3 regions of the Rothia sp. CCM 9418 genome follow, and region 1 is predicted to be linked to each of the others. Evidence: riboswitches for the same ligand, from Rfam matches in the RefSeq annotation. Region 1 holds a riboswitch; each other region holds the start of a gene.
The links. A riboswitch is a leader RNA that binds a small molecule or an ion and turns the genes downstream of it on or off. The one in region 1 is predicted to bind S-adenosylmethionine.

Region 1 (9,712 bases):
GTATCAAGGTCGTAGAAAATATCTGTAGGCTCTGGTCATCGCTCCTTTAAAAGATTAGGGTTCTCTCTGATATACCCCCTACACCAAAGAGAACCCTAACATTGCGAATCATTACCAGAAGAAAAACTCTTATAAACGCTCTGCCTGATTCTGAGCCAAGCTCAAAAACTGACGGGCAGGAGTGTCAGCAGCATTAGGACCACCAGCAAAAGCGCCACGATATGCTGCCGCAGGATGACGCTCATTCACACGTGTATGCCCCACACCAAAAAGATTCTCACGTAATGTATTCCCCTCATACTCTGTGCGATACCGGCCACGCTTTTGAAGCTCAGGAACAACAAACTCCACAAAATCTTCAAAAGAGCCAGGAGATACATGGTAGGCAAGGTTGATACCATCTAAATCTCCCTCGTCAATCCAGCGCTCCAACTCATCGGCGACAGTCTGAGCAGAGCCAACAATTACATCACCCATACCACCGATAGCGCAATGACGAGCAATATCAGCACGAGTCCACTTCGTCGTCTGAGACTGCAAGGTAAAAGGTGTCAAAAAGGATTGAATGGATTCCGTCTTGACATACTCAAGAATCTCGTCCTCATCAAATGCTGAAAGATCAACACCAGACCAACCACCAATAATCCCTTGAGAAGACTCTACATCCACATATTTCAAATAATCCTGATACTTCTGCTGTGCTTTCTCGTCTGTCTCGTCAACTACCACCGAAAGCATGGCAAGAATCTTCACATCATCACGACGCCGACCGGCACGTTCAGCCTCATCACGGATACGAGAGGTCACATGCCTAGTCAAATCTGGACGTAACGCAGAAATGAAAATCGCCTCGGCATGTTTCCCCGAAAAAGCCTGACCGCGAGAAGACGCACCAGCCTGAAAAATAACGGGAGTACGCTGAACAGACGGCTCGGTCAAAGAAATTCCAGGAACTTGAAAATACTTGCCCTGATGCAAGATAGGATGAATTTTCTCAGGATCTGCGAAAATCCCGCGCTGACGGTCACGTAGCACCGCTCCGTCTTCCCAAGAGCCTTCCCACAACTTATAACAAACGTCGAGAAACTCGTCAGCAATTTCGTATCGTTCATCATGCTCAATCTGACCGGCAAGCCCCTGATTCTCTGCCGCAGATTGAAGATAAGAAGTCACCACGTTAAAACCAACACGACCACCCGTTAAATGATCTAACGTCGCATAAGAACGAGCCAAAGTATAAGGCTGGTTATACGTCACGGCAGCTGTCACTCCAAAACCAAGATGTTCCGTGACTGCTGCCATCGCCGAAATCTGTAAGAACGGGTCACCTACCGGTACCTGTGCACCATCACAAAGTACGGGTGCAACAGAATCCTTATATACGTCGTATACGCCCACCACATCAGCGATAAAGACCGCGTCAAAAAGCCCTTTTTCGCACACTTGAGCTAAATCTGTCCAATATTTAATGGTGTTATATTCATCGGCTCGCGAGCGCGGGTGACGCCATAAGCCGAAGCTTTGGTGGCTTGTTGTTGTCATATCAAACGCATTGACAACGATACGTTTTTTAGAAGAAGACGGTGTCGTAGTGGGTTGTTCTGTCGTGGCGGTATGAGTTGCCATAAGTTTTTTCCTTTGCGTTCTTAGAGGAGAGAGCCCTCCTCTATGAGGCGTGGCATGTCGAAAACCATATTTTTCGGTGTTGATATGCCCGACGCATAGGCGCCGTATTTGCCGTTGTGATTATTTTGAGCCGGATCTTCATCTGGGGCACCCCGCTACGGAAAGAGGGTTGCCGTCCAACGAGCCAGAGCTTGACGTTGGAACTCGTGATCGCTGGGTTTAGCTTATAAAAAGTTCTTCTTGGTACCCAAGAGCTTCAGTGTTTATTGCGGTGGGTGACGTTCGCTAAGGAATATGACTCTATGCAACGTCATGTGTTCATCTGCTGGCAATGGAAAGTAACGTCTAGATGAATGTGTACGGAAGGTATTACGGTAGAACTCGTCTAAACCATCCAGAGCGACTGAGAGACCTGGCTCTAAGACGTCGCAGCAACCTCGCTTATGCGGTGGTGCTAACGCCAGAAACGATGGGAGTATCGATGTCGTATTGTTCGTCTTTTTCTTATTCAGACCCTCGAAATCAGGTGCAGAATCCGGCAGATGTTTCAGATCAAGAACGTATTGATTTTTGGGCAAGGCAGGCGCGAGAACGTCTTAGTTGGGGGAAGCTATGGGATGAGGATAAAACGCATGAGTTTATTCCTCCTCGTTTAGTAGACGTTCGTGAAGATGGTGTTCAAGAATTTTCTGTTCCAACGATTAAGTGGTTTGAGGGTGGTCAGCTCAACGTTGCCTATAACTGTGTGGATAGGCATGTAGAGCAAGGTTTTGGCGACAAGGTTGCGCTTTTCTTTGAGGGTGAACCTGGTGATCGTGAAGCTATCACTTATGCTCAGTTGCAACGCCGTGTGGCTCAGGCGGCACATGGTTTAGAGCGTTTGGGTGTGGTTAAGGGTGATCGTGTTGTTGTTTATTTGCCGGTGATTCCTGAAACTATTATTTTTGCTCTTGCCTGTGCGCGTATTGGGGCGATTCATTCTCTTGTTTTTGGCGGTTTTTCGGCGGAGGCTTTGAAGTTTCGGGTAGAGGATACCGGTGCCAAGGTATTAATTACAACTGATGGTCAGAATCGTCGGGGTAAGGTTGTTCCGGTCAAGTCGATAGCGGATGAGGCGTGTTCGTCTGAGAATAATATTGAGCATGTGGTGGTGGTGAACCGTACCTCAGCTACCGAGCAGGAAAGACAGAGTGTTCCGTGGTGTTTGGGGCGAGATGTTTGGTATCACGATTTGATTGAGGGTGTTCCAGATACGCATGATTACCCATTGCATGATGCTGAAGATCCGTTATTTATTATTTATACGTCGGGGACAACGGGCCAGCCTAAGGGTCTTGTTCATACTATGGGCGGGTATTTGACGCAGACGGCGTATTCTCATGCGTTACTTTATGATTTATTACCCGATATTGTTGATGCTGATGGTGTGCTTCGTCCTGATGAGTTAGCTACTCGTAATAATCGGCAAAAAGTTGCGGATACTGTTCATTGGTGTACAGCCGATTTGGCGTGGGTGACAGCTCATACTTATGAGATATATGGGCCGTTGGTCAATGGCGTAAGTCAAGTAATTTTTGAAGGTACACCTGATACTCCTACTTTTGAACGGCATTTTGAAATGATTGAACGCTATGGTGTCACAAACTATTACACGGCGCCAACGTTGATTCGTTCGTTGATGGGGGCTTTCCCGCATGGCCCAGAGCCTGGAAAATATGATTTTTCGTCGGTTCGTCTTTTGGGTTCTGTGGGTGAGTCGATTAATCCACAAGCTTGGTATTGGTTACGTGAGCATATTGGTTCTGGTCGTGCTTCCTTTATTGATACGTGGTGGCAGTCTGAGACAGGTTCAACGATCTGTTCTCCTCGTCCGCATGATCCTCAGTTTGCGCCTGAGGGGACTTTTGAGCAGGGTACTCCAGGTATAGCTGTCAAACCAGGTTGTGCTACTCGTGCTATTCCGGGGGTTTCTGTGCGTGTTGTTGATGAGCACGGTGAGCCGGTTCAGACGGGAGCTCAAGGGTTCATTGTGGTTGATAAAGTGGGCCCGTCGATGGCTCGTACTGTGTGGAAAAATCCTCAGCGTTATCTTGATTCTTATTGGAGACATTATGGGGAGCGTGGCTGGTTTTTGGCTGGAGATGGCGCAAAGCAAGATGAGGACGGGGATATTTATATTCTGGGCAGGATTGATGATGTTATTAATATTTCGGGGCATCGTCTTTCGACGATTGAAATTGAGTCAGCTTTAGTACGTCATGAGGCTGTAGTTGAGGCTGGTGTTTGTCCTGTTGAGGATGAGTTGACGGGGCATCAAGCAGTAGCTTTTGTGACACTTAGTGATGAGGGTAAGGCGTTGTCTTCTTCTGAGCTACGTAAGGTGTTGGAGTTGCATATTCGTTCTGAGATTGGCCCTATTGCAAAGCCTAAAGATGTGGTGGCGGTTGCTGAGATTCCTAAGACTCGTTCAGGGAAGATTACTCGTCGTTTGTTGTCTCAGTTGTATGAGAGGAAACCTCTAGGAGATACGTCGTCTTTGCAAAATGATGAGGCGTTGCGGGATATCGCTCAGGTTTTGTCTTGCTCATGAGGGCAGGCAAAAATCATGGTTGTTTCAACAGTATCGAGATGCGAGTGTACTAATTCACTAACATCACATGATTATTTGCGTGGTTGGAGTCTTTCATCCTAAGAACCTCTATGCGAGATGCTCTCATCGAAGAATATCCTTACTATCCGCTTTAAAAACAATGTTCGTGAAAGGGCGGCTTACCGTGTGTGGTAAGCCGCCCTTTCGGACAATACTACCTGTACCGGTGGTCTGTACATGCTGTAGCATGTATCGGTATTTATTGAAGTCATTCTATCGATATGAAACGTCAGAAAGAGGCATGCGTATGCAGGTATGGGATCCAAGCGTGCTCTTTAGAGTGGTCGATGTAGCAGCAGTTGTTGCTAATGGTTTGCTCGGTGGCGCAGTTGCTCGCGCATTCCGCTTTGATGTTGTAGGTTTTATTCTCTTAGCGGTGCTCTCCGGTATGGGTGGAGGGCTAATCCGTGATGTTCTTCTTAACACTGGTTTACCCGTTGCATTGACTGATTCTGCGTATTGGGCGGGTGCTCTCATCTCAGCATTGTTAGCGTACTGTATTGATTTGGGGAGTCGTTGGGCTAACCGTGTTTTAGTTGTTGTGGATTTTCTGGGTATGGGTTGTTGGGCCGCTACAGGAACTATTAAATCTTTAGGTATTGGGCTTCATTGGCTTCCGGCTATTGCCCTTGGTGTGGTGACCGCGGTGGGCGGTGGCGTATTGCGAGATATGATGGTCAACCGTATTCCAGCTATCTTGGGAGGTAATTCTCTCTATGCGACAGTAGCGGTTGTTGGCGCGGCAGAGACTGCTCTATGTACGACACTTTTTTCTTCTCCTAATATTGGGATGGGCATATCCATTATTTCGTGTCTAGTTTTTGGGCTTCTTGCGCACACGAGGCGTTGGCAGTTGCCGGAGCCTGTTAAGCTTTCTGTTCCTCGACCACGTTTCAGACGTAAAAAACCTGAGACTCATACGATTGCTGGTGAAGGCTGGACGCCGGGGAATCCTCTTACCGAGAATTTAGAAGTTATTCCGATGAGCCAGGTCAAAAGAACATCACACAAGTAATGACATACCTGTTTTTAACGGTGATATATGCAGAACCCCGCAGCTAGTCTGCGGGGTTCTGCATAGGGTTGAGGTGTTGTGGATGGTAAGAGGTTTTAGCCGTCGATATCCCTAAATTTTGTAGGTGACGACGTTACTCAAAGCGAGAGCTCCGCCGTGTGCAGCATCTTGATAACGCCCAAAATGAACGTATGCTCCGCGATATGTCGTATCGGCGATGGGCGTAGAACGCGCCCCCGCAACATCAATAATGATGTTTGATGGTCGGACGATAATTTTGCCACGAATATCCTCACCTGCAACAAAAGGTGTGCGAGGGCGCAAGGTTACTAGTGGTGTTAGGTGCGCTGATCCAGCGTCAACACGTAGTAGCTGAACGACATCTCCTGAAACGTATGCACCGTTTTCATCGATGACGGATGCACCGGGGCGAATAGCTACGATGTATCCGCCGCCACGAGAGTTTGTGGTATCGAATTTTGCGGCGATACCAAAGGCTGAATCGTCTTCTCGCCCGAAGGCAAGATAACCGTATTGCCATGTTGTTTGAGGGAGGGCGTCTTTCCACTGCATCGTGAAGTTGATGACGTAACTATCAGCGGTGGATGTGCGGTGAGCTAATGGGCCTAGAAGGATAGAGTCGTCATAGGCTTGTTGATGGACGAGTTCACCGTTTTCCCAGCGGGGTAGGTTCACAACATCTTGTTGTCCAGCCGGTAGCATGCCGTGTAGTCGTCTGCCTTGTTCTAGGGCAAGGTTGGGGCTTGTTGTTCTTCCGCTGAGCCAGAAGGGGTCTGGCGACATGAATCCGCGAACACCTAGGGATGCAAAATGTTCTTGTACCCAACGACGGTGGGTTTCCCAGACGATAACGGGTTTTCCGAGATTGATAATTTGTGATATTTTTTCGTCGCTCATGGAGCTTTCAGTACGTCCAATGACGGTTTCGAAGAAGGGCACTCCCAGCATGTCGACGTTATCTGATGATGCTAATTGCGCAATGTCTTCGAAGGAATCGTGTGCGTCGAAGTAGCACCAGGTGGTGAATCCTGCTTCTTTTGCGTACCGAATGAAGCCGTTGTTGCCGTCGAATTCGCCTTTACCGTTGCGGAACATTTTAATGACGACTTGGTCTTGCATACCGCGGGCAGTTAGGAGTTCTAGCAGCTTGGGTTGACCGGCAGAGTCTTTAGCTTCAATGAAGAGAACAGCGGAGCCGCCTACGGATTGGTAGGGGCCGCCGGCTTCGGTTGCGAGGATGACGCCGAGGGCTTCTTCGAGGGTGGTGATGTGTACGAGGGGTGTGTTAGGTCCGAGGAAGTCTCTCATATCAATGAGAGGGCGTTTAACTTCGGCGAGGGTACTTGTGCTGACGTACCCTGTTTTTTCGGTGGTGGTGCGGCGTAGTGCGTTGTCGTGCATACAGACGAGTTCTCCGTCGGCGGTGGTACGCACTGATATTTCTACAGCTTGAGCGCCTTTGAGGATGGCTTGTTGATAGGCGTAGGCGCTGTGTTCAGGGTTGACGTCTCCTGCCCCACGGTGGGCTATGACGAATTGTTCTTGTGAGAGGAACTGTTCAACGAGTGTTGGTTGTGGTTGTTCTTCTGCGGTGTGGTTCTGTTCTTCTGCGTAGGCTGTTGTTGTGGCGGCGCTGAGTCCGAGTGTTGTGGTGGCTCCGGCTACCCAGCGGAGTGCGGTTCGACGGGATAAGCCATGAGAATGTTGTGGTATCGACATGGAGACTTTCTAAAATATGAGGTTATAGGGCCCTTGGGTATAAGGGTAATGTGGTCAGTTAGTTTTTACCAGATACGGTATCTGGAAAGATTATTCTCTCAGATAATGTTCTTGATGAGTTTTATCTCGTGATGTTTTTCTAGTTCAGGTTCTTCCCTGATTATGGCAAGGATTCTTTTGAGGAAAACACAGAGTTACTTATTTGATTCTCAAAACTTTTTTATTTTACCAATAGTTTTCAAAGAAAAATTTTCAGTTTTAGAGTTGATCATGAAAGCTGTCAAAACTGAAACCACGATAATACATCGTAGATACTTTAGACAACACTCTGCAAAAAAGTTTCACTATTTTAAAAATCTTTATTTTTGATCTGACCTGCGACGTCATTGATTTAAAGTTCAATTAATAATGATATTCGTCATCGTGTCGAGATACTCTAGAGAACAATTACCGTATAATCTCTAACGTCAAATATTTAAATATTTGCGGCCGCTTCTTGCGGTAATCATCTGTGGACATACCACGTATGAGAATCATTATAAGAATTATTCTCAGAGGTTTTCTTGGGGAAGAGAATCGGTAGTTCACATCTACGCAGGAAGGTGCTGACATACTTTGGGGAAGGTCATGTCAGCACCTTCCACCGCGTAAGAAACAACAAGCATAAAAGACTCATGCTCCTCAACGCAAGAAGGAACATGAGTCTTTTATGTATCTCAAGAAAACTATGCTGTTATTTGACGGCGTGAACTGACCACACCAGTATTAAAACCGGCAAGATGCAAACCCCCATGAAAACGGGCATGCTCAATTTTGATACACCGGTCCATCACGACATGCAATCCAGCCTGCTGGGCAATCTCGGCGGCTTCTTCATTCCACAAACCTAATTGCATCCACACGGTTTGAGCGCCGACCGCAATCGCTTCACGCACCACATCAGGAAGATCCTCATGGCGGCGAAAAATATCAACAATATCAGGAGCTTCAGGCAAATCCGCCAAAGTAGCATACACTTTCTGCCCTAACACCTGTTTCCCTTTCTGCGCTAACAGGGGGTTCACAAAAAAGAGCTGGTAATCGGCAGAAGAATTCAAATACGTTGCCACAAAATATGATGAGCGTGAAACTTTATCGCTCATACCGACAATAGCGACACTGCGACTACGACGAAGAATCCCTAAACGTTGCACAGCAGATGGTGCTTCCCACGTACGCTTCGTAGACATTAACGCACCTCCTGAGCAGAATTACCCTGTGATAATGATTCTTGGGTTCGCAGAATCTTTGCCCCATAATGGTCTTTACCCGTTGCGGCACTCAGCGCCTGATCTAAGTCCCATACAATGTCATCAAGGTCTTCTAACCCCACAGAAATACGAATCAAATCCTCCCCTACCCCAGCAGCGTCAAGTTGCTCCGCGCTGAGCTGCTGATGAGTTGTTGATGCAGGATGCAATACAAGCGTTTTTGCATCACCAATATTCGCTAAATGTGAAGCTAACTGAAGATTCTCAATAAAGCGCGCACCAACTTCACGAGCAGAATCTTCAGCGCCTGCAACAACACCAAAGGAAAACACAGACCCAACCCCTAAAGGCAGAAGTTTCTGCGCCCTCTCATAATGAGGATGATGAGCAAGACCAGCATAATTGATATAGCGAATACGGGCATCTTCATCAAGCCATTGAACAAGGCCTTGAGTGTTCTCCAGATGGGCGTCCATCCGCTGAGCTAAAGTTTCAACGCCTTGAAGCAAGTTAAATGCTGCTTGAGGACTTAAAGACGGGCCAAAGTCACGTAACTGTTCAGAACGCAGCTTCGTTAAGAATCCATATTCCCCAAAGTTGCCCCACCATGAGATGTTGTTATAAGAGGGAATTGGTTCTGTCATTGTAGGAAATTTTCCATTAGCCCAGTTGAAGCGGCCAGATTCCACCACAATACCGCCCAGAGTTGTCCCGTGACCACCAAGGAATTTCGTCATCGAATGAATCACAATATCTGCACCATGTTCTAGTGGACGAATTAGATACGGCGTTGAGAGCGTCGCATCCACCACCAAAGGAATGTTGTGAGAGTGTGCAATAGCGGCAAGACCTTCAAGGTCAGCTATCTCTCCAGAAGGATTAGCGACAACTTCGGTGTAGAGAGCCTTCGTTTCAGGGCGAATTGCATTCTCAAAATCTTGGGGGTCAGTTCCTGACACAAAAGTCGTATCAATACCGAATCTTCGCAAAGAGACATCAAGCTGAGTAATCGTCCCACCATATAGTTGAGAAGAGGCAACAATATGGTCTCCGCTTTGGCAAAGAGCCGCAAAGGTAATGAACTCGGCGGCCATTCCGGAAGCTGTGGCGACAGCTCCAAGACCACCTTCAAGAGAAGCGATACGTTCTTCTAAAGCAGCAACAGTAGGGTTTCCAAGACGTGAATAGATGTTGCCGTATTTTTGGAGAGAAAAAAGGTTGGCGGCATCTTGTGCGTCGTCAAAAACAAAAGAGCTTGTCTGATAAATCGGGACGGCGCGCGCCCCGTGGATCGCGTCAGGGGTAGCTCCGGCGTGGAGGGCACGAGTGCGAAAACCAAAGGTATGTTCAGCCACGGTATCTCCTCAAATGATGTAACACTGACGGGTCAACCCGTCACAAGACGTACCCCTATCTTGGCTGATGCACATC
Region 2 (9,712 bases), on a different contig from region 1:
TTTTTGATATTTCTGTCACAGCAGGTAGTCGCTCAGCTTGAACTTTGAGGTGTCTTCACCGTAACTGGTGCGTATATTTTTCGACAGTTTCTGTAGTTTTACCAAGTTTATTTTAATAATCACTCAAGTTTTGAGTTTTTCTTTTTTAACTCACCCCCGAACGTTGTCCACAATGTAAGAAGTTGCTACATGCCAAAAGATAGGCATTTGAACCTTTTAATTTTAGCAAAACCCACCTGACGACATTGTTTCGCCTAGTCACTAGAACACGATTAGTTTCTACAAAAACTTTTATTCACAAAAAGATATTTAAACAAGAAATAATTATATCAAAAATTGCACTACTTATGTCCATTTTTAAACAATTTCATAGTATAAAAACTAAACGCATTTTATATGCTAAAGTATTAGGCTTGTAAGGATACATACTTTATTTATGCGCTCACGCATCTTCACACCAGTAAATAAACTCACCTACGGAGACAGGGCGGAAGGGTACAAATGGGGAACGCTCAATCTCGACGCGAAGCGCGAGAAGCACAACGCAGAAAAAACATGCGCAAATGGGCCGCAGTCGGAGGCGCAACAGCCATCCTACTAAGCGGTGGAATGCTCGCATACTACCTCAAAGGTAACAACACAGAAGACAAAGTAGTTAACGCACAATCCGTACCTACCTCCTGCGCAACCACTCAACGCGTCACCGTTGAAACCACACCAGATATGGCGCAGGTACTCCACAAAATCCCAGTCAATCCAGAAGACTGCATCGTCTTGGCCGTTAGCCACGACACCTCCGTTGCTGACGTTGCAAGCCAAATTATTGCAGGAAAGTCTGCACCAAACCTCTGGTTGCCTGCATCATCGACACAAGCTCAGCTTGCCCTCGCAGGAAAAACCGAGCTAGTGACTAAAGCCGAATCCCTCGCAAAAACGCCTAGCGTCATTGTCACCAAGTCTTCAGACAAATACCCATCATGGAACGAAGCTCTCAGCGATGTAACCGCAGTACACATGGGAGACCCTAGCGTAGAACCTAGCTCATTCATGTCCATCGTCAACGCTACCGAAGAAACCGCCAACGGCAAAGCAAGCAAACAAGCGCTAGCAAACAACCTCGGTTCACGAGCGCAAACTATCGGAGTTGAAACAGCCGCAGAAAACGCTCAAGAGCTCCTCTCAGGTGTAGTAAATGACACCTACCGTTCGGCTATCGTTGGAGAAAACGACTATGCCTCATACCTCAACGAACACTCCGATTCCAAACTTACCGCGTATGTTCCGGCTACCGGCAGTGGCGAATTAGATTACCCGCTCTACCAGCCGGCATCTAGTGGAACAGAAACCAATAAAACCGTTTCACAAGCAGCTGATAAAATCACCAAGTTCATCTCCTCTGAAGACGGCAAAAAGGCTCTCGCAGAAGCAGGTCTACGCAACGCACAAGGTGATCCGCTCGAAAAAGATTCCATCGGAAAGTTCACCAACCTTACCGGTGCAAACCCAGACGTTGTAGCAGAAGCGTGGTCTACCTATTCCCTTCAAGCGGCACCATTGAACGCCCTCGTTGCGGTAGACGTCTCAGGCTCCATGGGTTACAAAATTGATGGTACCGACCAAACCCGTATGGATATTGCCGTCAATTCCATCCTTGCCGGATATAAACTCTTCCCCGCACGAGATTCTATGGGATTGTGGAGTTTCTCTAGCAATATGAGCAAGGATGACAGCGGAAAAACCGTTGATTATAAGAGTCTTGCACCTATTCGCCATATGAGCGATGAAGTCGATGGGCGCTCACAGCGTAACATCCTCCTTGAAGCTGGTTCTTCCCTCAAACCTATTCCAGATAACTACACTGGACTCAACGACACTATTCTTGCGGCATTCCAAAATGTCAAAAAAGAATACAAGGCAGGCGCAGCAAATACCGTCATCGTTATGACTGACGGTGAAAACCACGATGATAATTCCATCAGTACCGAAGATCTTATTAAGACCATCCAGTCTCAACAAGATCCAGAAGCTCCGGTCTATATCATCCTTATCGGTATTTCACCTGACGCAGATATGCAAGCACTTCAAGAAATTGCGTCTCAAACCGGTGGGCAGGCATTCCCTGCAAACTCTGCAGAAGACATCCAACGGATCTTTGCAGAAGCTTTCTCCTTCTCTAGCCAAGAGAAACAGGCACTAGCACAGGCTGGAGCCGAAGAAGCGCAAGCACACCACCAAGAGACAGCAACCGAAAACCAGTAAAAACTAGGTTTTCCAAACTCAGCTAAGAGGGGTGTGGTTCAGAAAATATTTTCTGAACCACACCCCTCTTAGCATCTCTCCCCTGTCAGAGAACAGATTCTCTGAAACTATTCTTCTTAATGGAAGAAATGACGGCTTCCAGTAAAGTACATTGTCACACCAGCAGATTCAGCGGCAGCAATGACTTCTTCATCACGAATAGAGCCACCAGGCTGAACAACCGCACGAACACCAGCATCGATGAGTACCTGTAGCCCATCAGCGAAGGGGAAAAAGGCGTCAGAGGCAGCAACTGAACCGCGAGCGCGTTCAGCATTATCGGCAAGAGTGTTAGCGCGTTCAACCGAAAGTTTACAAGAATCTACACGGTTTACCTGCCCCATGCCAATACCGACAGCAGCACCTTGATCAGCTAGAAGGATAGCATTTGATTTTGCAGAACGTAGGGCACGCCAAGCAAAGCTCAAATCTTTGAGGGTTTGTTCATCGGCAGGTTGACCGGCAACGAGAGTCCACGCGGTAGGCGCATCACCCTCAGCTTGTAGCTGGTCTGCATCTTGGAATAATGCGCCACCAGAAATTTGACGGTATTCGATGGTGCTTCGCGTGTAGTTCTGAGGCAGTTCGAGAATACGTAGGTTCTTCTTAGACCGTAAAATCTCTAGAGCATCTGCACTATAAGACGGTGCAACAATTACTTCGGTAAAAATGTTTTTGATGTTCTGCGCCATCTGTGCGGTTACTTCGCGGTTTGCTGCGATAACACCACCGTAGGCAGACAGTGGGTCACAGGCGTGAGCATTCATATGAGCTTGTGCAATAGGGTCTTCAGCTTGTGGTGGTGCAATTGCCACGCCACAAGGATTATTGTGCTTAATAATAGCTACTGCGGGTTCATCGAAATCATAGGCGGTGCGTAGAGCGGCGTCAGCATCAACGTAGTTGTTATAGCTCATTGCTTTACCGCCGAGTTGTTCAGCTTGAGCAATGCCGGGTGCGCTAGCGGAGTCTATGTAAAGAGCTCCTTGCTGGTGAGGGTTCTCTCCATAGCGTAAAGATTCTGAACGTTCAAAGGATAGTCCCGCAAAAGGTGGCCAGTATTGGGCGTTCTCAGATCCTTCTAGCTGGGCGGCTGTCCATGTTGCTACAGCGGTATCGTAAGTGGCGGTATGTGCAAAAGCAGCTGAGGCAAGACGGCGACGTTCAGCTAAAGTAAATCCACCGTTTTGTGCTGCGTTAATGACGTCATCATAGCGTTGGGGGTCGACGACAACAGCTACTGAATGATGGTTTTTTGCGGCTGCACGCACCATGGAAGGACCACCAATATCGATTTTTTCGATAATAGCATCGTGGTCAGCACCAGAAGCAACAGTTTGCGCAAAAGGGTAAAGGTTAACGATAACAACATCAAAAGGTTCGATGCTTAGGTCTTCTAGAGTTTGTCGGTGTTGTTCTTTCCGACGGTCAGCTAGAATACCTGCGTGAATCCTCGGGTGAAGAGTTTTGACGCGACCTTCAAGACATTCGGGAAACTCGGTGATATCAGATACTTCTGTTACTGGTACGCCTGCAGAAGCAATCGTCGCTGCGGTAGAACCTGTTGAAATGAGTGATACACCGGCTTGGTGTAGTCCGCGTGCAAGGTCTTCTAATCCAGTTTTGTCGTAGACAGAGATGAGCGCACGTTTGATGGGGACACGATCTAGCTGAGTAAGGCTCACAAATACTCCAATTTTTGTCTGGGTAAAAGGTGTTATTTTTTGAGCCGTTTTCAGCCCCGGCCCACGGGCTAGATACCAGTGATGAGGTATCTACATCTGTGGCACCGGCGCTTATAAAAGCGGTGGTGTATGTTCTTCAGGAGTGGTTTTCTCCGTGGCATTCTGCGAAGAACGTAGAGTGTGGCTTATCTGTTCAAGAGTGTTCACAAGTAACTCCCGCTCTTTGACTTTGATACGTTCGTGAAGGGTTTCTTCGGTGTCTGTATCTTCCACAAGGACAGGAGCTTGAGCAAGGATAGTTCCGGTATCCACCCCTGCATCAACTAAATGAACCGTCATTCCAGTGACTTTAACCCCATAGGCGAGGGCGTCGCGTACCCCGTGTGCTCCGGGGAAAGAGGGTAAGAGAGCAGGGTGGGTATTGATGATACGTCCGGCGAATCGTTCAACAAGTTGTTTGTCCACGATGCGCATGAAGCCAGCGAAGACGATACGATCAGGGTTATATCGGGTGAGGTGTTCTTCAAGGGCGCGGTTCCATTGCTCGCGAGAAGAATAATGATGTGGTTCGCACAGGAACGTTTCAATACCGTTCTCTTGGGCTCGTGCGATACCACGGCACGGTTTATCTGCACCGACAGCAAGAATATCCACCGTGAGGGTGCCTGCCGAAACAGCATCTATGATGGACTGTAAGTTTGTCCCTGACCCAGAGACCATCACCACAATACGCATGATTCACAGTGTACCCCACCTTGTGGCGAAGCTAATAGTTCAATTATTTATATGACTTAAAGTATTTTGCACAGGAGAGAGCAGGTGCGAGGAATCCCTCAAATCTCTCAGAGCAGGTATCCTAGAGAGTATGTCTGTACAGCCTATGCTTCCTGAGAATGAGTCCTCCCCCATGGTTCAAGACGCAAAGCAACGTCTTGATGTCTGTCATCGTTTGAGCGTTGCTTTCGGCCTTTTAGGGTTTGTGTTCTCCGCGTATAGCGGGTGGTGGCTTATTGCAGCATTGTCCTTTCAGTTAGGGATGATTATCAGCGCTGTTTGGGGCATGACGTATATTGCTCGGGCACGTGCGTCCTCAGGCATGTATGTGACGTTCACATTCTTTATGGTGATTGCGCTAGTACTCATGTTTAGCACCGCAATACAAATAATTTTTATGGACCAAACAAACCAGTTTGCAGATTGTACCCGTCATGCTCTGACTATTGTCCGGCAGGAGCAGTGTAAAGCTGATTTAGAAGATAATCTTTTAGGGTCCTTACTCAAATAACGACCCGATAGGGGCAGTCGTACCGGGAGTCATAGGGGTACTGGTAACAGTACTCATGGTGGTGGTTGTAGAGCGATTAGACTGGGACAAACAACCCCCACAATAAACTTCAAGATAAAACCTCAAGGTATTGTCTTCAAGCACATTTGATGATGCTCTAGATACATCCCATAAGCTCAATTATTTAAGTGAGGTTTTGTCACACCCTCAGAACGCCAAAAGCTCTGTGCCCCGAAAAGCGTTAAGAGTCATCAGACTTCGACGAAGAACGACGTCGAGATTTTGGACGGCGTATAACTCGCCCATGTTTAAAGTGAGTGAGGGTTTTCCCTTCAGAAGAATCCTTATCTCCAGTTACCTTATCGGTTGCAGTATCATTTTTTTGTTTCGATACGTCATCTTCAGTTGACGAAGCTTCTGCCTGAGCCTCGAGGTGTTCCTCTTCGAGATCAGAAAACAATCGTAAGTTTTGGGCTACGACAGATTCAAAATCAGCAGTTTTTTGCTCCTCTTTTTGAGCCACCTCAGATAGCGTCGTATCCGATAACGGTTCATCAGGGTCTTCTAAGAGACGACGCACAGCCTCTGAAGAAGGCTTATCGGTTTCATCATGCTGTTCTTCAACTTCTGCGATAGCAGAATTCTGACGAGAGTTCCGACGTTGCGCTTTTTTCTGCTCGCGGGCAAGGCGTTTACGACGACGGCGCTCTTCACGGTCGTTCTTTAGCTCAGAGAAACGCTCAAGCTCAGTAATAGCGCCACGATGGAAGATAGGGGCCATCACCGATCCCATCATCACGCCACAAGCAATCCAACCGGCAGATAAAGCACCAAATAATAAAGCATCTGGCCCTAAATCAGTAAAACGTCCCATACCAAGAGAACCGCGCGATGCCCAACCGCATAACGCCAAAATGATGCCGGCAGGAACAGAAACAAAGATAGCTAAGGCAAAAGTTGATAGTGGCAAAGAAATCCAGCGGAAAGGAATTTTCAGAGAAAGCCACTCATCAAGGTGGTCTTCACCGGCACGGAAGAACCACCAGCCAGCAACAATACCGCACAGCACAGGAACCGCAATAGCAATATAGTTCCACGGTTCATTGACCGTTGGTAAGGCACCCAGAAGAGGGAAAGCGGGGAGCACACCAGTAGAGTGTTCAAAGAAGTTTACGGAGGTATGTTCTCCCAATGAGAAACCAGCTCCGACACTCCAAGACATCGCCCAAAAAACTACGTTAGGGATAACACCAAGCTGTAAAAAGGTCAAAGCAGTATCGCCGATGGCACCAGCATCAAGCAATTGATAAATTGTTACGACATCGCTCCAATGCCAGAGCAAAGACAAGCTCAGTAATAGCCCTCCACAGCCAATAAACGCAAGAACTGCCACGATTGATGCGCGAAGAACTGTCCAAACATAAGAACCCGCCCAACGTGAGTACTGGCTAAACTGAGCAACCCATTCGGCAGCGTTAACACCGATCATTCTCGCCAAAGAACGAGACTCGTACCAGCCACCAAGAATAAGCCCTGATAAAACGACCCAACACGGTACAAGTGCAGAAGCTACAGGATACGCTACCGCAGCAGTATCTGTTGTCAAAAGGCTCAAACCCCCAGCACAGGCACTATAAGTGATAGCTCCGGTTAATGTTGGTATCCAGAATTGTCCCTCACGAGATGCTTGAGCTAAGACTCGTCCTGAACGGAAACATAACCATAAGGGTATCAGCGTTAAGCCCAACGGGATAAAGCTCATCATCCCTTGAATATCGGGGGTGTCTCCATACGGGGCAGAGATGTTCAGATGAAGAGGAACCCCGTGGATTAGAAGCCACATTTGGCTAACTAAAACTGCCATAGCGTAGAGGTCACGCTGTTCAAAACCGCCGGTAAACCATACGGCACCCAGTAGTAGCACTACAGCAAAGCAAGAGTAGAAGGCAGTACGAAAGAGTTCGACAACACCCTGTAGCCAGAGGGGCATCGGTATCGAACGTTGTTGAGGTTTCATCACGCTGGTTTTCATCGTCTTTTATCTTGTCATGAACTCTATTGAACTCTGAAGTTCACACAGCTTTTCTAATCCAAATGAGACATAAACCAAGGATTTTCTTCACCGCGTGCACCCCACTGAACCATACCATGTATGCCGGTCAAGACGCTAAGCTCATCACAGCCTACGTCTTAAGGTCACGTAAAAGACACAGGGTTTATAGTCCTCGCGCGGCGTTTTCGTGCAGCGGATTAACGGCAGGGACTCCCCAGCGACGATAAATATCTGCTTTAGAAGAAACTATTTCTAGCTGATGCACTTCAGCGGTAGCAGCCATGAGCCCTTCAAGTGCGGCGGTAGGCAATGGCGTATAAGGGCCTTCTGGTGAGGGGCGTTCTTCAGCACGAATTTGGCGACCGGCCCATGCCAAAGATACGTTCGTATCAACGTCGAGAACCTGCCCGCTAAAACGTTCGAGAAGTTCGTTAACCCACCGCTCTGTTTCAGGGTAGGGGTAAAGCCCTTTAAGTTCGCCTAGGCTAAGTGCTGATATGTACATCACCATATATGAGCGACGGCGAAGAAACGCAACGACCTGCGGATGTGGTGTGGCTTTGCGAATCTCTGCTAGTACATCAGAGTCTAGAAGTAGTCCTCTTATACTCATGCTGCTTGTAAGATACCGTATTCCTGGTTAGGGATACCGTGCGGATTAGGAGAAAGCAAAAAGTTAAGAAACTCAGAACGCTCATGGGAAATACGAGTGTAATCTTGAATGCTTACGGCAGCGTAACCGCCACGAGTTTGAGCAGAAGAAACAGGTTGAATATTGTGCTGAGGGCGAGCGGTGTTGTGCATGATACAACTGCGCTGAATGCGCTTTCCTTTCGAAGTGCTCTTGTCCGTACCAGCCTGCGTACTATGACGCGAATACGAACCGCTTCGTCATCCGAGCCACCCGTGAACATGGGGTTGGCGTTCAACTAAAGTCGGAGCTTATCAGTTGAAACTCTTGAAGCTGAATCCAGAATAACGCAACCACCACAAAAAACAAAGAGCACAACCCAAAATATTTGAGAGATTTAGGCTACACCAGCTTTAGTGAAAGCTCATCCGGTAACCTAGAACATATATGCACCCTGCCAGCAGAGGATACAACCACCGTGAATGCACCATCAGCTTTCCCCAGAATCCCCGTCAGCGCAGCAAAAATTATCCAGCAAGTAGGACACCGCACCTACCTCCGCGGAAAACAATACATGCAAGAAGGCAAAGTCGCCCGATACTCCTACGACGCACAAGCACACATCCTGACAGGAACAACCTACGGCGACGCAACAGACCCATACCTCAGCAAAATTGTCTTCCCCGCAAAACAGGTTGAAGGATCCCTCGCCTTCTCCGCACGATGCACCTGCCCCGTACGCACCGACTGCAAACACTCCGTAGCCATCATGCTCACCGCCATCGAAAGAGCCGAAAAAGTTAGCAAAGCCCAAAGCTCCACTCAACGCGTCACAGACGGACTCAGCAAAGAACAGCTCAAACAACACGGAATCACCACTGCACAAGAGCTAGCAGAACAACAAAAAATGTCGACATGGCGCAGAACGCTGTCACAAACACTGGCGCAGCATCACCGGATACCCTACGAAAATAACAGCAATACCATCGCCGCTCTCGACCTCAAAATGCACGTCAACTCCCGCTTCGCACTCGGTAGCGGTCAACACAAAACACCACGTATCACCCTACAAGCACGCCCACTCGTCCAAGGTAAAAACAACCGATGGATTAAAGACGGCATCAACTGGGAACACTTCCAAAAAGATCACACCGGAAAGACAAGTAGCCACGCCCTCCGACCCCAACACGAACGATGGTTGCGAGAGTTCTACTCCATCATCAGACCTTGGCAATCAGCGTACACTTCCCACCGCGATTGGGTAACACTTTCTACGGTTAACTCTTCCCTACTATGGAAAGTACTCAAAAAAGCAGAAAAAATAGCACTGCCCATCCTGCTAGAGGGAACACCCATCACTACGGCGCACACCGAAGAAGCCACGCTAAAAGCAGAACTTCACAGCTACAAAGACGGTCTACGCATCACACCTACACTCACCGCAGGAGAAAACGCCTTCCCCGCATACTACTGCCACCCAATAGGCCAGCCCCGCAACGGATTCATTGCCCTCGGACACAAAGCACAAGAACACTACAAAGCCACAGCACAAGCTGAACATTGGGAAACAACCCTACCTAGCGCCATCAATCCAACACGTCTCAACGACCAATACGCCGCAGCCGACCTCATTTTCATTCCCCTGAAAGAAACACTCAACGGCGCAGCAGAAACCCTTATCCGAGAAGAACATATCGAAATCCCCTCACAAGATATCAATAGTTTCTATCAAGAGTTCTACCCATATCTCACACGCAATA
Region 3 (9,712 bases), on a different contig from region 1:
TTCTGCCTTGTTTTAGAACTGGTTCTAGGATTTTTTGTAGTTGTTTTGTCTCTAGGAGGAATCCGTCGTGTCCAGCTGGAGAGTAGATAGCTTGTGCTTGTACCGGTTGGGGTAAGGCCCTAGCTAATTCACGTGATTGTTCTGGGTAGAAGAGTCTGTCATTGTGCACATAGGCGATAGTCCATGTGCATTGGCTTCGTTGCAGTGTTTGGTGTAATGTTCCACGATTTCGGGTGATGTCGTGGCTCATGAGTATTTCGTTAATGCTGAGGTAGCTATTTGCGTCAAAACGTTGCACAAGTTTGTGTGCATGGTAGTCCATATATGATTCCACGCTGTATTGTGTACTGTTTTGTGTTTGTTGTGTGCGCCCAAATCGGGTGTGGAGTTCTTCTGAGGTTCGGTAGGTGATATGTGCGATGCGTCGAGCTATCCCTAGTCCTTGGCTGGGAGGTTGTTTATCGTAGTAGTCGCCTCCGTAGAAGTGTTGGTCACTGCGGATAGCAAGGTTTTGTGCTTGTGCCCAGGCTAGTTGTTCTGCGGTGGTGTATGCGCCGGAGGCGATAACGGCGCAGTGACGTACGTCTTCGGGGTAGGTGATGGCCCATTCTAAGGCTCGTGCTCCTCCGAGGGATCCTCCTATAACATGTGCCCATTGTGTGATGCCGAGTGCTTCTGCTAGATGTTTTTCGGCGTGTACGGTGTCTCGTACGGTAAGTTTTGGGAAGGATGACCCCCATGGTTGTGGGGGTTGTTTGTGTGGGTGTGTGCTGTGTGCTCCGGTGCTTCCGTTACAGCCGCCGAGAATATTCGGTGCTACTACAAAGTAGGTGTTTGTGTCGATGGTTTTTCCTGCTCCAACGAGGTCTTCCCACCAGCCGGAAGTAGTGTTGTGCTCATTGTGGGCGACGTGGGTGTCTCCTGTTAAGGCGTGCAAGATGAGCACGGCGTTGTCTTTGTGTTTGTTGAGGTTTCCCCATGTTTCGTAGGCGATAGTTGCGTTAGGTAGTGTGTGCCCTGATTCTAGGGGTAGTGTCTCGATGGTTGTGTGGTGTTGGTAAGTGAGTGTTGTTGGGGTACTCATAGATGCTCCAATAACTATTGTTGTAGTAGATTGGGGCTGTATCTGCACTGTTGTTTCCTCTGGTGTGTTGCCTGTTTGGTGTGCAGGCTCTTATGTTGAGGAGGTAGTGCGTACTGCTCCCGCGCTTGCACCGTCTAAGAGTGTTTTTCTGGTGCCGGGTCTGTCTCAGTGGCACCCCGCCGCGAGTGGAGGGTTGCCGGCTAATAAGCTGAGTCTTGGTATTAGCGCTCTTGACCGTGTTGTTATCGTATCTGAGTGGTTTGTTGTGGGTCGAGCCGTTTCTTCTTCTTTACGTTCTAATGCGGTAGTTTGTCTTGTTTCGTCATATTTTGTCTTTAGAATAGTTCTCATGTCGCGTTGTTTTAAGGGCGCATTATCTATTTTTCTTTTCGGAGGTACATTTCATGTCTCAAGCACCTGTTACGAAGCGTGTGGAGTCTTCACGTGTTCATCATGGCGATACGTTTATTGACCATTATGAGTGGCTTCGTGCTAAGGACGATTCTGAGGTGGTGGAGTACCTCAATACAGAAAATGCTTATACAGAGCAGTCCACTCAGTCACAGCAAGCACTTCGTGAAAGTATTTTTCAGGAGATTAAGGAGCGCACCTTAGAGACGGATCTTTCTGTTCCTTCTCGCCATGGAGATTGGTGGTATTTTTCGCGGACGGTTGAGGGTGAACAGTACCCTGTATTTTGTCGTGTGCCTGCTTTGGTAGACGGTGGTGAGGTGGAGATGTTTTCTCCTCCGCAGGTTCAGGCGGGTGTTCCTCTTGATCAAGAGCAGGTCATTCTTGATTGTAATGAGTTTGCACGAGAGTTGCCGTTCTTTTCTCTTGGGTCTTTTTCGCCTTCGTTAGACGGTTCTTTGTTGAGCTTTGGTGTTGATGATTCTGGCGATGAACGCTATACCCAGTATTTCTTAGATTTAGAGACGTTGACTCTTTCAGAGGAGACTTTGCCCGGTATTTTTAGTGGCGCATATTTGACTCCTGATGCATCAACCCTTATTTATTCTCTTGTCGATGAGTCATGGCGCCCATATGAGATACGGGCTCACCGTATTGGTGCGGGGGAAGAAGATTGTGTTCTTTTCACCGAGCATGACAATGCGATGTGGCTTAGCAGCGCTCTTTCTGCTGACCGGACTCATATCGTTATTACGTCATTTTCTTCTGAGTTTTCGGAGGTTCGTTTAGTTCCGCTTCAAGATATGTCGGCTGAGCCTTTGTTGGTTATTGGTAAGAAGCATCGTGTGCAATACGGTGTTGAGCCTATTCGTATTGATGGTGTGCCTTATGTTCTCATCATGCATGATGCTGACGCTCTTAACTCAGAAATTGTGCTTGCCCCTTATCCAACGTCTCAGCCTTTTGAGCAGTACCGTCAGTTATGGCTTAAAGTTATGCCTCATCGTTCTGAGGTGCGTATTGAGGGGTTTGATTTTTCGTCAACTCATCTTGTGGTGACGGCTCGTGAGAATACGACGGTACGAGTTTTCCTTGCCGATTTAGACCGTTTGCGTGCCTTGTTGCGTTCGCAGTCGAATGCGGGGGTTGTTTTTAGTGAGCCGACCGGTTTTGTGGAGGAAATTTATACGACTGGTGTTTCTCATGTTTCTATTGATTCGCCGGTCATTCGTATTTCGTACACGTCGTGGGTGACTCCCCCTCGAATCTATGACTATTTTCCGCGTACTCAGGAGCTTATTCTTCGCCGCGAGACCCCCGTATTAGGCGATTATCATGCTGAGGATTATCAGGCGTATCGCATGTGGGCACCTGCCCGTGATGGTGCGATGATTCCTATTTCTGTTATTCATCGTGCTGATCTTGATTTGTCTCAGCAGCATCCTGTGTTCCAGTATGGTTATGGTTCCTATGAGGTGTCGATAGATCCTTATTTCTCTATAGCGAGGTTGTCGATTCTAGATCGTGGCGTGATTTATGTGGTGGCGCATATTCGTGGTGGTGGCGAGATGGGACGCCAGTGGTATCAAGATGGTAAGAAACTTCAGAAAAAGAATACTTTTACTGATTTTGTTGATGTTACGGAGTTCTTAGGGCAACGCCCGTGGGTTGATCAGAAGAAGATTGCTATTTCTGGTGCTTCTGCTGGCGGTTTGCTCATTGGTGCGGTTCTGAATCTTGCTCCCGAGAAGTATTGTGCTGCTATCGCAGGTGTTCCGTTTGTGGATGCATTGACGACTATTCTTGATCCAGATCTTCCGTTGTCTGCTTTGGAGTGGGAGGAATGGGGTAACCCTATTGAGGATGCCGAAGTATACGAGTATATGAAGTCTTATTCTCCATACGAGAATATCCGTCACGTCAAGTATCCACCGATTGTTGCAGTGACGAGTTTTAACGATACTCGTGTGTTATATGTTGAGCCAGCGAAGTGGGTAGCTCAACTACGTAAAATGATTTCTACAGACTCAGTGACTCCTCTCTTGAAAATTGAGATGGATGGTGGGCACGGTGGCGGTTCAGGCCGTTACACTGCGTGGCGTGATATTGCGTGGGAGTATGCTTTTGCGCTGACTTACTTATTAGACCAATAATATTTCTGGTTTTTCGGTATATAACAAAAGCGGTGATGTTGCCTCGTTGGAGGCAACACCACCGCTTTTGTGTTCAGCCAGGTGTAAGAGGCTTAGAGTTCTACGCCAAGTTTTTCGAGGATGAGTTCTCGTACACGTCCGGCGTCTGCTTGTCCGCGGGTCGCTTTCATCACTTGACCAACGATTGCACCGACAGCTTGAACTTTGCCACCACGAATCTTTTCCGCAACGTCAGGCATTGCAGCAAGGGCATCGTCGATAGCGCCGCTGAGTGCACCGTCGTCAGAAACAACTGCTAGAGAGCGTTTTTCAACGATTTCGCTGGGTGTTCCTTCACCGTCAAGGACGAATTCGAGAACTTGACGAGCAATTTTATCGTTGATTTTTTTGCTCTCAATGAGGTGGTTAAGTTCCACAACGATTCGTGCGCTCACACCAAGCTCGAGCAGTTCGGTTTCACGAACTTTTGCGAGGCGAGAGATTTCTCCCATCCACCATTTACGCGCTACCGTTGGGCTAGCGCCTGCAGCGACGGTCTCTTCAATTGCGTCCATTGCCCCAGCGTTGACAACGTCACGGAACTCTTCATCAGAGTATCCCCATTCTGCTTTGAGACGGCGACGGCGTTCTGCAGGGGGTTCTGGCAGTTCTGCCCGTAGACGTTCAATCCATTCGCTATCGGTAACCACGGGCACGAGGTCTGGCTCTGGGAAGTACCGGTAGTCGTCAGCGTCTGATTTGGGACGCCCCGGTGAGGTTTCACGGGTGTCTTCGTGCCAGTGACGGGTTTCTTGAACGACTTTTTGTCCAGATTCTAGAACAGCTGCATGTCGTTGAATCTCATATCGAACAGCACGTTCTACAGAGCGTAAGGAGTTGACGTTCTTTGTTTCAGAGCGAGTTCCAAAGGTGGTGGTTCCTTTAGGCATGAGGGAAACGTTTGCGTCACAGCGGACGTTTCCACGTTCCATACGCGCATCGGAAATTCCTAAGTTTTTGACGATTTCGCGGATAGCTGCCACGTAGGCTCGTGCTAGTTCTGGTGCTCGCTCTCCTGCACCAACAATAGGACGAGTCACAATCTCGATGAGTGGCACGCCTGCTCGGTTGTAGTCTACGAGGGAGAAGTCTGCACCTTGAATACGGCCATCTGCGCCGCCTTTGTGGGTGAGTTTTCCGGCGTCTTCTTCCATGTGGGCACGTTCGATGTCGATGGTGAAGATTGTTCCGTCTTCAAGTTCAACATCGAGAGAGCCATTCGCGGCGATAGGCTCATCGTATTGTGAGGTTTGGAAGTTTTTAGGGGTATCTGGGTAAAAATAGTTTTTACGCGCAAAATGCGAAATTGGTGCAATCTCGCAGCCTAGTGCAAGACCCAATTTGATGGCAGATTCTACAGCTTTTCCGTTGACGACGGGAAGCACACCAGGTAGCCCGAGGGATACGGGGGTGACGTTGGTGTTTGGTGTATCGCCAAATTCGTTGGGCGCAGCATCAAACATTTTTGTTTTGGTGTTGAGTTCTACGTGAACTTCAAAGCCTAATACTGGGTCGTATTTTTCGATTGCTTCTTCGAAGCTTAGGGTTTCTTCAGACATTATTTCGCTCCCCCAAAGTTAAAATCGCGAATCAGTGATTCGGTGTCGGGCATCTGTGTCCATAGTGGGGCGCCCCAGGTGTTGTTCAAGAGGGTTTCGAGCCCTGCACCAACACGGTAAAGACGTGCGTCTTCGTGTGCTGGGGCGGTGAATTGGATACCTACGGGCATGCCGTCTTCGTCAGCAAGTCCAGCGGGTAGAGATAGTGATGGGACACCCGCAAGGTTGGTAGGTACAGTTGCGATATCGCCTAGGTACATTGCCATGGGGTCACCGTCAGTTTTTTCACCGAGTTTGTATGCGGTGGTAGGTGCTGTTGGTGAGACGAGGACATCGCATTGTTCAAAGGCTGCAGCGTAGTCGCGTTGGATGAGGGTGCGAACTTTTTGAGCTGAACCGTAGTAGGCGTCGTAGTAGCCTGCAGAGAGGGCGTATGTTCCGAGAATGATACGGCGTTTTGCTTCTGCGCCGAATCCTGCGGCACGGGTTGCTGCCATGACACGTTCGATGGTCAGTGGGCCGTCTTCTGGTAGTACACGAAGCCCGTAACGTACGCCGTCATATTTGGCGAGGTTTGAGGAAACCTCAGAAGACATGATGAGGTAGTACGCGCCAAGAGCCTCTTTGACCGATGGCAAAGAGACCTCAATAATATGGGCGCCAGCTTCTTTAAGTAATTCTAGTGACTCGTTAAAGCGCGCAGTAACACCGTTTTGGAAGCCTTCACCAGTGAGCTCTTTGATGACGCCAATACGGATTCCGGCTAGGCTTCCTTCTCGGGCGCCTTCCCGTGCTTGTTCAGAGTAGGGGCCAACCGGCTCGTTCAAAGAAGTTGAGTCGTGGCGGTCGTATCCTGCGACGGCTTCGTGAAGTAATGCTGCGTCAAGAACGGTGCGGGAGCAAGGACCTACTTGGTCTAGGGAGGATGCCATAGCGATAACACCGTAGCGTGAGATAGAACCGTAGGTTGGTTTAACGCCAACGGTTCCGGTGACGGCAGCGGGCTGTCGGATGGAACCTCCAGTATCGGTTCCTAATGCCAGAGGTGCTTGGAAAGCACCCACTGCTGTTGCGGAGCCACCACCGGAGCCGCCTGGGATACGGTCTAGTGCCCATGGGTTGCGGGTGACGCCGAAAGCGGAGTGTTCGGTGGATGATCCCATTGCAAATTCGTCAAGGTTGGTTTTGCCGAGGATGGGCATACGTGCTTGGCGAACTTTTTGGGTGACGGTACCGTCATAGGGGCTCATCCAACCTTCGAGCATGCGAGATGCTGCGGTGGTGGGTTGTCCTTTGGTGACAATGAGGTCTTTGATAGCGATGGGAACGCCTGCTAGTTCGGGGAGTTCTTCGCCGGCTGCGCGGGCTTTGTCAACGCTTTGAGCGGTTGCTAGTGCTTCTTCTTCGTTGGTGTGGAGGAAGGCGTTGAGTCCGTCTTTTCCTGCGGAACGGTCGTTGCTATCGAGGGCTTGCCCGTCGGTTGCTTTGATACGGTCTAGGTGTGCTTGGGTGATTTCTACTGAAGAGATTTCGCGAGACTTAAGTTTTTCGACGAGTTCTGCAGCAGAGAGTTTAATGAGTTCGTTCATAGTTTTTCCTTAGTCCTCATCGAGAATTGCTGGGACTTTGAATTTTCCGTCTTCTGCATCAGGCGCCCCGGAGAGCGCTTCTTCTGCGCTGAGGGTTTCTTCTACCACGTCTTCTCGGAAGACGTTTTGTAGTGGGATGGGGTGTGATGTTGCTGGAATATCGTCGGATACTGCTTCAGAAACAGATTTGACGGATTCGACGATGACGCCGAGTTCCTGTGCCATTGCTTCTAGTTCGGTATCCGTCATTTCGATGTGTGCCAGTTCCGCTAGGTGCGCAACTGTCTCACGGGTGATGTCAGACATAGATTCTCCGTAGTGGACAAAAGTTTTCTTTTCTAGTTTATCTCTCTGGACTCACTTTAGGCAGTTCTCTTGAGGATATGTGGCAGGTTCTCTCAAAGAACTCAGTGAGGTTAAAGAAAAGACTTCGCTTTCTTCCTCAATGAGTTGAGGAAGAAAGCGAAGTCTTTATGCTACCTAATGGAGATTATCTCGATATTAGAGAGCTGGGATAACGAAAACCTGACCTGGGTAGATGAGGTCTACGTTAGCAATGATGTCTTTGTTTGCGTCAGCAATTACCTGGTAGGAAGGAAGACCTAGCTGGTATGCGATACCGGAGAGGGTATCACCAGGCTTAACGGTGTAGGTGCCAGCGGTTGCTACAGGTGCAGGAGCAGGAGTGGACTCTACAACGGGTGCAGGTGCTACTACGGGTGCTGGTGCTGGTGCTGGTGCTTCAACAACAGCTGGTGCTGGTGCAGGAGCTGGAGCGGTGTATTCAACAACTGCTTCAGACTGAGGAGCAACGGGTGCTGGTGCAGGTGCTGCTACGGGTGCTGGTGCTGGAGCAGGTGCTTCAACAACAGCTGGTGCTGGTGCAGGAGCTGGAGCTACAGCAGCAGGTGCGCCGGCAGTTCCGTATGCGTAAAGGTTGAGCTTAGCTGCACATGCAGGCCATGCGCCCCATCCTTGCATCTGAAGGAGGTTTTCAGCAACGCGAATCTGCTCTGCTTTAGAAGCGTACTGGGGAGACCCGCTACCGCCGGCAGCATTCCAGGAAGACTGGGTGAACTGTAGGCCACCGTAGAAGCCGTTGCCGGTGTTGATAGACCAGTTGCCACCGGACTCACACTGAGATAGCGCTTCCCATGCTTGGAGAGGAGCTGCTTGTGCAGGTGCTACTGCAAAAGATGCTGCGGCGACACCGCTTACTGCTAGTGCAGCTGCGGAACGTGTTACGTTTTGGCGAATGGAAGTCTTTTTCACAATGCTCCAAGTGTAGGCCACCTAACGCTCCACCAATCCCTTGGCTTCAATGCGTTGCCGTCTACCCGTAGATGCTTATTGGGTATCTATTGAGGTTTTGCCCTGTAGACGGACTCAGGTGTGCGGCAAAACCCAGCATATAGTTCAAGGCTTCTTCCAGCCCTGAAATGTATTTTCCCGTAGGTACGGGATTGCGTTCATGGATAACGATAACGTAACGATTTGGGTTCATACAACCTCATTGATGGGTCATCGTGTTCTCACACCATTCATCAGTCTACTTTTTATTGAGGCAACAACAATCTCTTACATTTTGTTTAAATAAGAATGATTATTCCTAAAAATCCGCGTATTTCAGGGAAGGACAACAGTGAAGGTCATCTTTACCATTTCGTTATTTTCGTTATCAAATCGCAACATTTCCCCGTGCAAAAATCACGAAAAAAATTTTTAATTTTCTTTACGACACTCTACGAAAAACTAAGATATTTTGTTACCCCAACGGTAAAAGTTCCTATTCTAAGACGGTCGGCCCCTCCTCAAGGAGCATTTTAAAGCCATCTTCATCTACTACCGGAACACCCAAAGACTCCGCCTTATCCAACTTAGAACCGGCAGCGTCACCGGCAATAACATAATGAGTCTTTTTCGATACAGAACTTGCAGCTTTACCACCACGAGCAATAATCGCTTCCTTAGCAGAATCACGCGAAAAATCTTTTAGCGTGCCCGTCACGACAAGAGACAGACCAGCTAATGTTTGAGGAAAAGTCTCGTCTTGTTCATCAGCCATACGCACTCCAGCAGCAGCCCACCGCTCAATAATTTCACGATGCCAATCCACCGCAAACCATTCTTTAATAGAGTGAGCCATCACTGCACCCACCCCATCAATAACCGCTAAACGCTCTTCAGAGGCATTTTCAATAGCTTCCATAGAACCAAACTCAGCAGCAAGAGCACGTGCTGCCGTAGGACCTACATGACGAATTGACAACGCAACAAGAACTCTCCATAACGGCTGTTCTTTTGCTTTCTCTAACTCTTTAAAAAGCTTCTTTGTATTTGCGTTAACGACAGAAGGTTTCTTCGCTGTACCACGCGTATAAAAATATGGGACAAGCTCATACTCTCCGCTAAGAACCCCACGCTTTTTCTTCTCACGTCGTATTTTCACATCGGCAAGATCTTCTGCGCGAAGATCAAATAAAAACGCTTCAGAAACAAGAGGAGCAACATCAGGCTCAGCAGGAGCAGTCAACGCTTTAGCCGCTTCAAAACCCAATGCCTCAATATCAAACGCACCACGACTTCCAGCATGATAAACGCGTTCTGTCAGCTGAGCAGGGCAAGAGCGAGCATTAACACAACGAATATCAACATCACCCTCTTTAGCAGGCGCTAACGGCTCACCGCAAGAAGGGCATTTCCGAGGCATCTCAAAAGCCTTCTCGCTACCATCGCGCAAAGCAATCACAGGCCCCACAATTTCTGGAATAACATCTCCAGCTTTACGCAGCACAACGGTATCACCAATTAGAACACCTTTAGCCTTAACAACGTCTTGGTTATGTAACGTTGCACGTTCAACCGTCGAACCAGCCA

Region 2: linked by a shared signal. The riboswitch ahead of ACN083_RS06350 (nuclease PIN) and the one ahead of ACN083_RS07935 (LLM class flavin-dependent oxidoreductase) in region 1 are both predicted to bind S-adenosylmethionine.
Region 3: linked by a shared signal. The riboswitch ahead of metX (homoserine O-acetyltransferase MetX) and the one ahead of ACN083_RS07935 (LLM class flavin-dependent oxidoreductase) in region 1 are both predicted to bind S-adenosylmethionine.

The regions. Positions count from the first base shown of each region.
Region 1 is NZ_JBLXXX010000005.1:84,329-94,040, reverse strand. It holds gene cls (cardiolipin synthase) at 1-50, shown strand, start outside; gene ACN083_RS07935 (LLM class flavin-dependent oxidoreductase) at 130-1,626, opposite strand; SAM riboswitch class IV at 1,726-1,838, opposite strand; SAM riboswitch class I at 2,014-2,102, shown strand; gene ACN083_RS07930 (AMP-binding protein) at 2,096-4,216, shown strand; gene ACN083_RS07925 (trimeric intracellular cation channel family protein) at 4,518-5,291, shown strand; gene ACN083_RS07920 (glycerophosphodiester phosphodiesterase) at 5,403-7,031, opposite strand; gene ACN083_RS07915 (CoA-binding protein) at 7,757-8,260, opposite strand; gene ACN083_RS07910 (O-acetylhomoserine aminocarboxypropyltransferase/cysteine synthase family protein) at 8,260-9,636, opposite strand.
Region 2 is NZ_JBLXXX010000004.1:53,450-63,161, reverse strand. It holds gene ACN083_RS06380 (VWA domain-containing protein) at 502-2,259, shown strand; gene purH (bifunctional phosphoribosylaminoimidazolecarboxamide formyltransferase/IMP cyclohydrolase) at 2,376-3,983, opposite strand; gene purN (phosphoribosylglycinamide formyltransferase) at 4,095-4,718, opposite strand; gene ACN083_RS06365 (hypothetical protein) at 4,849-5,268, shown strand; gene ACN083_RS06360 (DUF6350 family protein) at 5,510-7,300, opposite strand; gene ACN083_RS06355 (plasmid stabilization protein) at 7,485-7,934, opposite strand; gene ACN083_RS06350 (nuclease PIN) at 7,931-8,125, opposite strand; SAM riboswitch class IV at 8,157-8,285, opposite strand; gene ACN083_RS06345 (SNF2-related protein) at 8,431-9,712, shown strand, end outside.
Region 3 is NZ_JBLXXX010000004.1:200,630-210,341, reverse strand. It holds gene metX (homoserine O-acetyltransferase MetX) at 1-1,084, opposite strand, end outside; SAM riboswitch class IV at 1,201-1,320, opposite strand; gene ACN083_RS07035 (S9 family peptidase) at 1,489-3,648, shown strand; gene gatB (Asp-tRNA(Asn)/Glu-tRNA(Gln) amidotransferase subunit GatB) at 3,741-5,246, opposite strand; gene gatA (Asp-tRNA(Asn)/Glu-tRNA(Gln) amidotransferase subunit GatA) at 5,246-6,835, opposite strand; gene gatC (Asp-tRNA(Asn)/Glu-tRNA(Gln) amidotransferase subunit GatC) at 6,845-7,141, opposite strand; gene ACN083_RS07015 (transglycosylase family protein) at 7,337-8,107, opposite strand; gene ACN083_RS07010 (hypothetical protein) at 8,169-8,339, opposite strand; gene ligA (NAD-dependent DNA ligase LigA) at 8,622-9,712, opposite strand, start outside.